Regions from separate parts of the Pseudoalteromonas sp. Ld19 genome, predicted to be linked through region 1. Evidence: predicted binding sites of a transcription regulator. Region 1 holds the regulator's gene; each other region holds the start of a gene.

Region 1 (2,283 bases):
GGTACGCAAACCTCGTAATGTTAAGTAGCTATCAAAAGGTGCCCCTGTAATACCAATATTATTTGCCCACCAAGCAAGTTCATCACCCAGTGCTTGTGTTGCGGTTATGACTGCACCACCAACAACATCCGAATGGCCATTGATATACTTAGTTGTAGAGTGCACGACAATGTCTACTCCAAATTTAATTGGGTTTTGTAATGCTGGTGACAAAAATGTGTTATCTGCTGCAACCAATGCACCGCATTGTTTTGCAATTTCAGTGACCGCTTTAATATCAGTTAAACGTAATACTGGGTTACTGGGTGTTTCTATCCAAATTAATTTTGGTTTAATCTCTAATATTTGATCAAGGCTCTGTTGTTTAGTTAAGTCTAAAACTTTAAGTTTTAATAAGCCGCGCTTTTGTAATGAAGTAAATAAACGATAACTACCACCGTAACAGTCGTGTGGGATCACCAATGTATCGTCGTGATTAAGTAGCTGCGTAGCTAAATGCACAGCAGCCATGCCTGTAGCTGTAATAATGCCACGCGCCCCACCTTCGAGCTCTGCAAGCGTTTCAGCTAAAATATCACGATTAGGATTACCGCTACGGCCGTAATCATATTGGCGCTTAGTATCAAAATCAGCAAACGAATACGTTGTCGACAAATAGAGTGGAGCTACCACTGCACCATGCTGTTTATCAGCCTCTATACCGCTACGCACTGCAATAGTTGCTTTATTTTTTCCACTCATACTTGTCACCTAATTAATTTGGATGTTTAGACGTCTAAAAGAGTAGTTTATTCAATTTAAGAAGTCAAAACATTTAAACCGCTAGATGGCTAAATAACAAGTATTTGACTATCTTTTTTAAATCGATAGAATTTCACGCATATTCACACGCTTTTATCTTGTGTGAGCAATTAATAATCTGAGGCAACGATACATCTTATGGCTAAATGGAATGGTGAGTATATTCACCCATACGCAGAACACGGTAAAAAATCAGAACAAGTTAAAAAGATCACCGTTTCGATCCCACTAAATGTATTAAAAGTATTAACTGATGAACGTACACGTCGTCAAATTAGTAACCTACGCCATGCGACAAACAGTGAACTATTATGCGAAGCTTTTTTACATGCATTTACAGGCCAACCTTTACCTAATGACGACGATTTACGTAAAGATAATGCCGAAAAAGTACCAGAAGAAGTGAAAAAAATAATGCAAGAAATGGGGCTTGAAGTACCTGTTTTAAATGAAGATTAAGCGTTTAAAAAACATAAAAAAACCTCAGTAATTACTGAGGTTTTTTTATAACTGAATTTTACTGCATATTTTACTGCATACTTTACTGCATACTTTACTGCATATAGTTTTCAGGTAGCTCAATACGCGCTACACCCGACTCAACAGCAGCAAGCGCTACTGCCCTTGCTATACGTGGAAGTAAACGTGGGTCCATCGGCTTTGGAATAATATAATGAGCGCCAAATTCTAATTTATCCACACCTGCGGCTTTTAATACTTCAGCCGGTACAGGCTCTTTAGCAATACTGCGAATAGCCTCTACTGCGGCTATTTTCATTTCGTCGTTAATCGCGCTTGCACGAACATCAAGTGCGCCACGGAAAATAAACGGGAAACATAAAACGTTGTTAACCTGATTAGGGTAATCAGAGCGCCCTGTTGCCATAATTAAATCGTTACGTGCGCTGTGTGCGAGTGCAGGATCTATTTCAGGATCTGGGTTTGAGCACGCAAACACAACCGGCTTATCAGCCATTAACTTTAAATCTTCAGCACCTAATAAATTAGGTCCCGATACACCAACAAATACATCTGCGTCTGCAATTACATCTTGCAACGTACGTTTATCGGTATTATTGGCAAACAATTGCTTGTACTCATTTAAATCATCACGGCGTGTGTGAATAACCCCTTTGCGATCTAACATATAGATATGCTCGCGTAGCGCACCACACTTAATTAGTAACTCCATGCACGCAACAGCAGCGGCACCGGCCCCTAAACAAACAATAGTCGCATCTTCAATTGACTTTCCCTGTACCTCAAGCGCATTAAGCATACCTGCAGCGGTAACAATGGCGGTGCCGTGTTGATCGTCATGAAAAACTGGAATGCTACAGCGCTCAATTAACGCTTTTTCGATTTCAAAACACTCTGGTGCTTTAATATCTTCGAGATTAATGCCACCAAATGTATCTGCTATATTTGCAACTGTATTTATAAAGTCTTCGGTAGTACGGTGCTTAACTTCAATATCAATCG
Region 2 (2,283 bases), 400 kb from region 1:
CTTTCCCGTACGCCATTTGATCAGGCATGGCTTCTATGTCTTCAAAAAAGCCCATCGTGGTGTGTTTATACGTGTGCTTATCAAACGCTTCTTCGCGTACAGCGCTTAATAATTTACGAATTGGGCTCGCGTTGTTTTTTAAGTACTCACCTTTTACCGTTTGTGCTTCTGTTCTAAATTGCTCTTCGGTGTAGCTTAAGTTTTGAAAAATATCAGCTTCAAGCTCAAGTACTTTATCAAGGTGCTGCTTTGAAAAATTTAGATGATAGTTTGTGTAATCGTTTGTTGTATACGCGCGGTTATCTACACCTGAATTTTTTAAAATGTCTGAATATACGTCTTCTGGGTATTTTTGTGAGCCTTTGAACATCATGTGTTCAAAAAAGTGAGCAAAGCCTGTTTTGCCTTCTTCAACTTCGTTACGCGATCCAACCGATACCGGAATTTGCAGCGAGACTACATCAGGGTAATCAGTTTTAACAACCATGACACGTAAGCCGTTTTCTAGCTCTTCAATTAAATAGTCTTGCGAAAAAACACGGTCATCAGCTTTATTTACTTGTTCTTGTTGTGCTGTTGTTTGCGTGCTTTGGTTTTGTTGCATGGCGCAACCCGTTAACGCCAGCGATACCGCTAAGCTGGTTGCTAATAATTTAAATTTCATTGTTGTCCCTTTTTAAATTGAGCAAATTTGTTGTCAGATTTAACTCTTTAATTATGCCCCAAAGCCAATAAATATAAGAGTCCCAAGGGGATTTATTATGTAAACAACTGTGTCAATTACACATTATGGGAACAAGCACTATGAATAAACATCATGTTAGTTGAAAAACTTTCATTAAATAAATCTATCTAGACGTCTAAATGGCTGCTATATTAAATCCATCAGAACAAACTTAGCTGGAATGGGGATTATGGCTTTATCACTTCAAGAAAAAATACAGGACACCAACCAAGGTGTTTACCTAATTGGCACAACACCGCCAAAAATTGGGACTGATAAAGCGCAATTAAAAATCATTGCCGAAAAGTTATTAGGCCGTTTACACGAAATTGAATATGACGGTGTGATTATTTATGACATTCAAGACGAAAGCAGCCGAACTAATCAAGCCCGTCCATTTGCGTTTAAACAAACCGTTGATCCACGTGAATACAGCCATTTACTACGTAATTTATCTGCACAAGATGTAATTACTTATAAAAGTGTGGCACAGCGTGGCGTAGGCGAATTTAAGGATTGGCTAAGTGAAACTAAAAACGACTACGATTTACAAAATGTTGTTTTAGTAGGTAGCCCATCATCGATAGGTGATATAAAGCTAAGTCTGCCAGATGCGTATAAAGCATTGGCTGAGCAATCAGATGATTTCTTTTTAGGTGGTGTAACCATTGCTGAGCGCCATGCCAATAAGCGCAACGAGCACCAACGCTTAATAGAAAAAACAGCACAAGGGTGCCAGTTTTTTATCTCTCAAGCCGTTTACAATGCACAAGCAACCATAGATTTAATAACCAGTTATGCGCGCACATGTAAAACACAAGGCCTAACACCTAATCGGATCATATTGACCTTTACGCCTTGTGGTGGTGAAAAAACCTTAGAGTTTATGCAGTGGCTAGGTATCTCAGTGCCAGAGGCAACTAAATGGCGCATGCTTGATTCGGAAAATACACTAAGCGAATCAGTGCGTATTTGTCGCGAAAACCTCGACTCGATTTTAAAAAGCTGTGCTCACTTAGGTGTGCCACTGGGTTTAAATATTGAAAGCTTAACCAATCGTAAAGAAGAAATAGATGCGTCTATTAATTTATATCGTTTATTAAAAGCAACAATGGAGCTTAACCTTGCGGAGAAACTGATAGCTTAATTGCGGGGTTCGGGGTTCGGGGTTTTGTCAACACTTAATTTTGGTAAACGTTATATTTATCAACACTAAGTTTTACTTAACACCCTGAGTAGTTTGGGTCTCGCTAGGCGTTGACCTTTCCCGTCTCAGTGGGGTCGCATTATAGGGAGCGGCGGATTTTACGCAAGCGTTATTTACATAAAATAGTAATTAAAATTAAGCCCCAAGCAAGCGCACACGATAAGCACACGTTACCCACAAACCCCTGTTGATAACTCTTGTTTTTACATAGCTAAACCATACTAAAGCTTTTAATTAGAACCTTAAAAATGCAAAAAGCACCTTATCTAGGTGCTTCTCAAAAGTAATAGTTATTAGAATCTAGGGCCTCTTTATCTTTCAAGGTTAAATTTGCAGCAGCCTGTTTGGTATT
Region 3 (2,283 bases), on a different contig from region 1:
TAATTGTTTTACAACAAATTAGTGATGGCTTATCGGTAACGCTTTTTGCTTCTGTAATTGCAGCACTTACTGCATCACTGTCGTGACCATCAACACCACTAATTACATGCCAACCGTAGGCTTTAAAACGAGCTGGCGTATCATCAGTAAACCAACCTTCTACTTCGCCATCGATTGAAATGCCGTTATCATCCCAAAATGCAACAAGTTTACCTAGGCCTAATGTGCCTGCAAGTGAACCCGCTTCATGAGAAATACCTTCCATTAGGCAACCATCGCCCATAAATGCATAGGTAAAATGATCAACTATATCGTGACCTTCACGGTTAAACTGTGCAGCGAGTGCTTTTTCAGCAATTGCCATGCCTACAGCATTTGTGATCCCTTGACCTAATGGACCCGTAGTAGTTTCGATTCCTGGTGCATAACCATATTCAGGGTGACCTGGTGTTTTTGAGTGCATTTGACGGAAGTTTTTAATTTCGTCCAGTGGTAAGTCGTAACCACTTAGGTGCAATAGAGAATAGATAAGCATTGAACCGTGGCCGTTCGATAATATAAATCGATCTCGGTCAGCCCACTCTGGATTGGTTGGGTTATGTTTTAAATAATCGCGCCATAATACTTCTGCGATATCGGCCATGCCCATTGGGGCTCCAGGGTGACCAGATTTGGCCTTTTGTACTGCGTCCATTGACAAGACGCGAATAGCATTTGCAAGTTCTTTGCGAGATGGCATGAATTCTCCTACCTTTATGTGTATTTGCACGGGTATTAATGTATTCGTTTATACATCCAAGTAACTTGGACACTGTAATACATCTATTCTTACTTATTGTGGGGGCTGTGTGCAATTAAAAACCCTATAAAAGGAGCTATTATGAATATTTTTTAAGACCATAATGATATTAGTTATTTTATTTAGACGTCTAGGCGTAAAAACACTATGCAAGGTGTTTTGTTTTCGATAAAATACGCCCCTTAATTTTTTAGCGCTAATACCGACGTTTGTGAAGCGCAATATTTGTGAGCAGAAATACAATGGCAAAACATTTATTTACTTCTGAATCTGTTTCTGAAGGTCATCCGGATAAAATCGCCGATCAAATCTCTGATGCGGTACTTGATGCGATCCTAGAGCAAGACTCTCATGCCCGCGTAGCGTGTGAAACTTACGTGAAAACCGGTATGGTTATGGTTGGTGGTGAAATCACGACTAGCGCATGGGTTGATATCGAAGAAATTACACGTAAAACAATCCGTGACATTGGCTACACAAATTCAGACATGGGTTTTGATGCAGACTCATGTGCAATTTTAAACACTATTGGTAAACAGTCTCCAGACATTAACCAAGGTGTTGACCGTACTAGCCCAGAAGAACAAGGCGCGGGCGACCAAGGCTTAATGTTTGGTTACGCATGTAACGAAACAGAAGTACTGATGCCAGCTCCAATTACTTACTCACACCGCTTAGTACAACGCCAAGCTGAGGTTCGTAAAAGCGGCGAGCTTAACTGGTTACGTCCTGATGCAAAATCTCAAGTGACGTTTGCATACGAAAACGGCAAACCAGTAGGTATTGATGCTGTTGTCCTGTCTACTCAGCACAGCGAAGATATTTCTCAAGCTGATTTAGTTGAAGCTGTGATGGAAACAATCATCAAGCCAGTACTTCCTGCAGAACTTATTACAAGTGCGACTAAGTTCTTTATTAACCCAACAGGTCGTTTTGTGATTGGCGGACCAATGGGCGATTGTGGTTTAACTGGTCGTAAAATCATTGTAGATACATACGGTGGTATGGCTCGTCACGGTGGTGGTGCTTTCTCAGGTAAAGATCCATCAAAAGTTGACCGTAGCGCGGCATACGCTGCACGTTATGTTGCTAAAAATATTGTTGCTGCTGGTCTTGCTGACAAGTGTGAGCTACAAGTTTCTTACGCAATTGGTGTTGCAGAGCCTACTTCTATCAGCGTTGAAACGTTTGGTACAAGCAAGCTAGAAGAAAGCCGTTTAATCGAGCTTATTCGTGAACACTTTGACTTACGTCCTTACGGCTTAATTCAAATGCTTGATTTAGAGCGCCCTATCTACCTTCCTACAGCGGCTTACGGCCACTTTGGTCGTGACGAATTTCCTTGGGAACGTACAGATAAAGCTGACGCACTTCGCGCAGCAGCTGGCCTTTAATTGGTTAAGTAACTATCTAAATAACTGAACCCTGGATAATAAGTTAGTAAATCTCTTAACCAGTGTTCAGTTTAAATATAAAAAAAGCGC

What was found. Region 1 encodes MetJ, which represses methionine synthesis genes. Its sites were predicted from a motif close to TAGACGTCTAGACGTCTA; they were not measured.
Region 2: a site for MetJ is predicted at 854-871, ahead of ACJJVZ_RS07215 (methylenetetrahydrofolate reductase). Genes of this name have one in related genera too.
Region 3: a site for MetJ is predicted at 923-940, ahead of metK (methionine adenosyltransferase). Genes of this name have one in related genera too.

Annotation. Positions count from the first base shown of each region.
Region 1 is NZ_JBISHA010000017.1:46,946-49,228, reverse strand. It holds gene metB (cystathionine gamma-synthase) at 1-741, opposite strand, end outside; gene metJ (met regulon transcriptional regulator MetJ) at 940-1,260, shown strand; gene ACJJVZ_RS05245 (malic enzyme-like NAD(P)-binding protein) at 1,355-2,283, opposite strand, start outside.
Region 2 is NZ_JBISHA010000017.1:443,683-445,965, reverse strand. It holds gene ACJJVZ_RS07220 (M16 family metallopeptidase) at 1-664, opposite strand, end outside; gene ACJJVZ_RS07215 (methylenetetrahydrofolate reductase) at 915-1,871, shown strand.
Region 3 is NZ_JBISHA010000021.1:854,873-857,155, forward strand. It holds gene tkt (transketolase) at 1-739, opposite strand, end outside; gene metK (methionine adenosyltransferase) at 1,042-2,193, shown strand.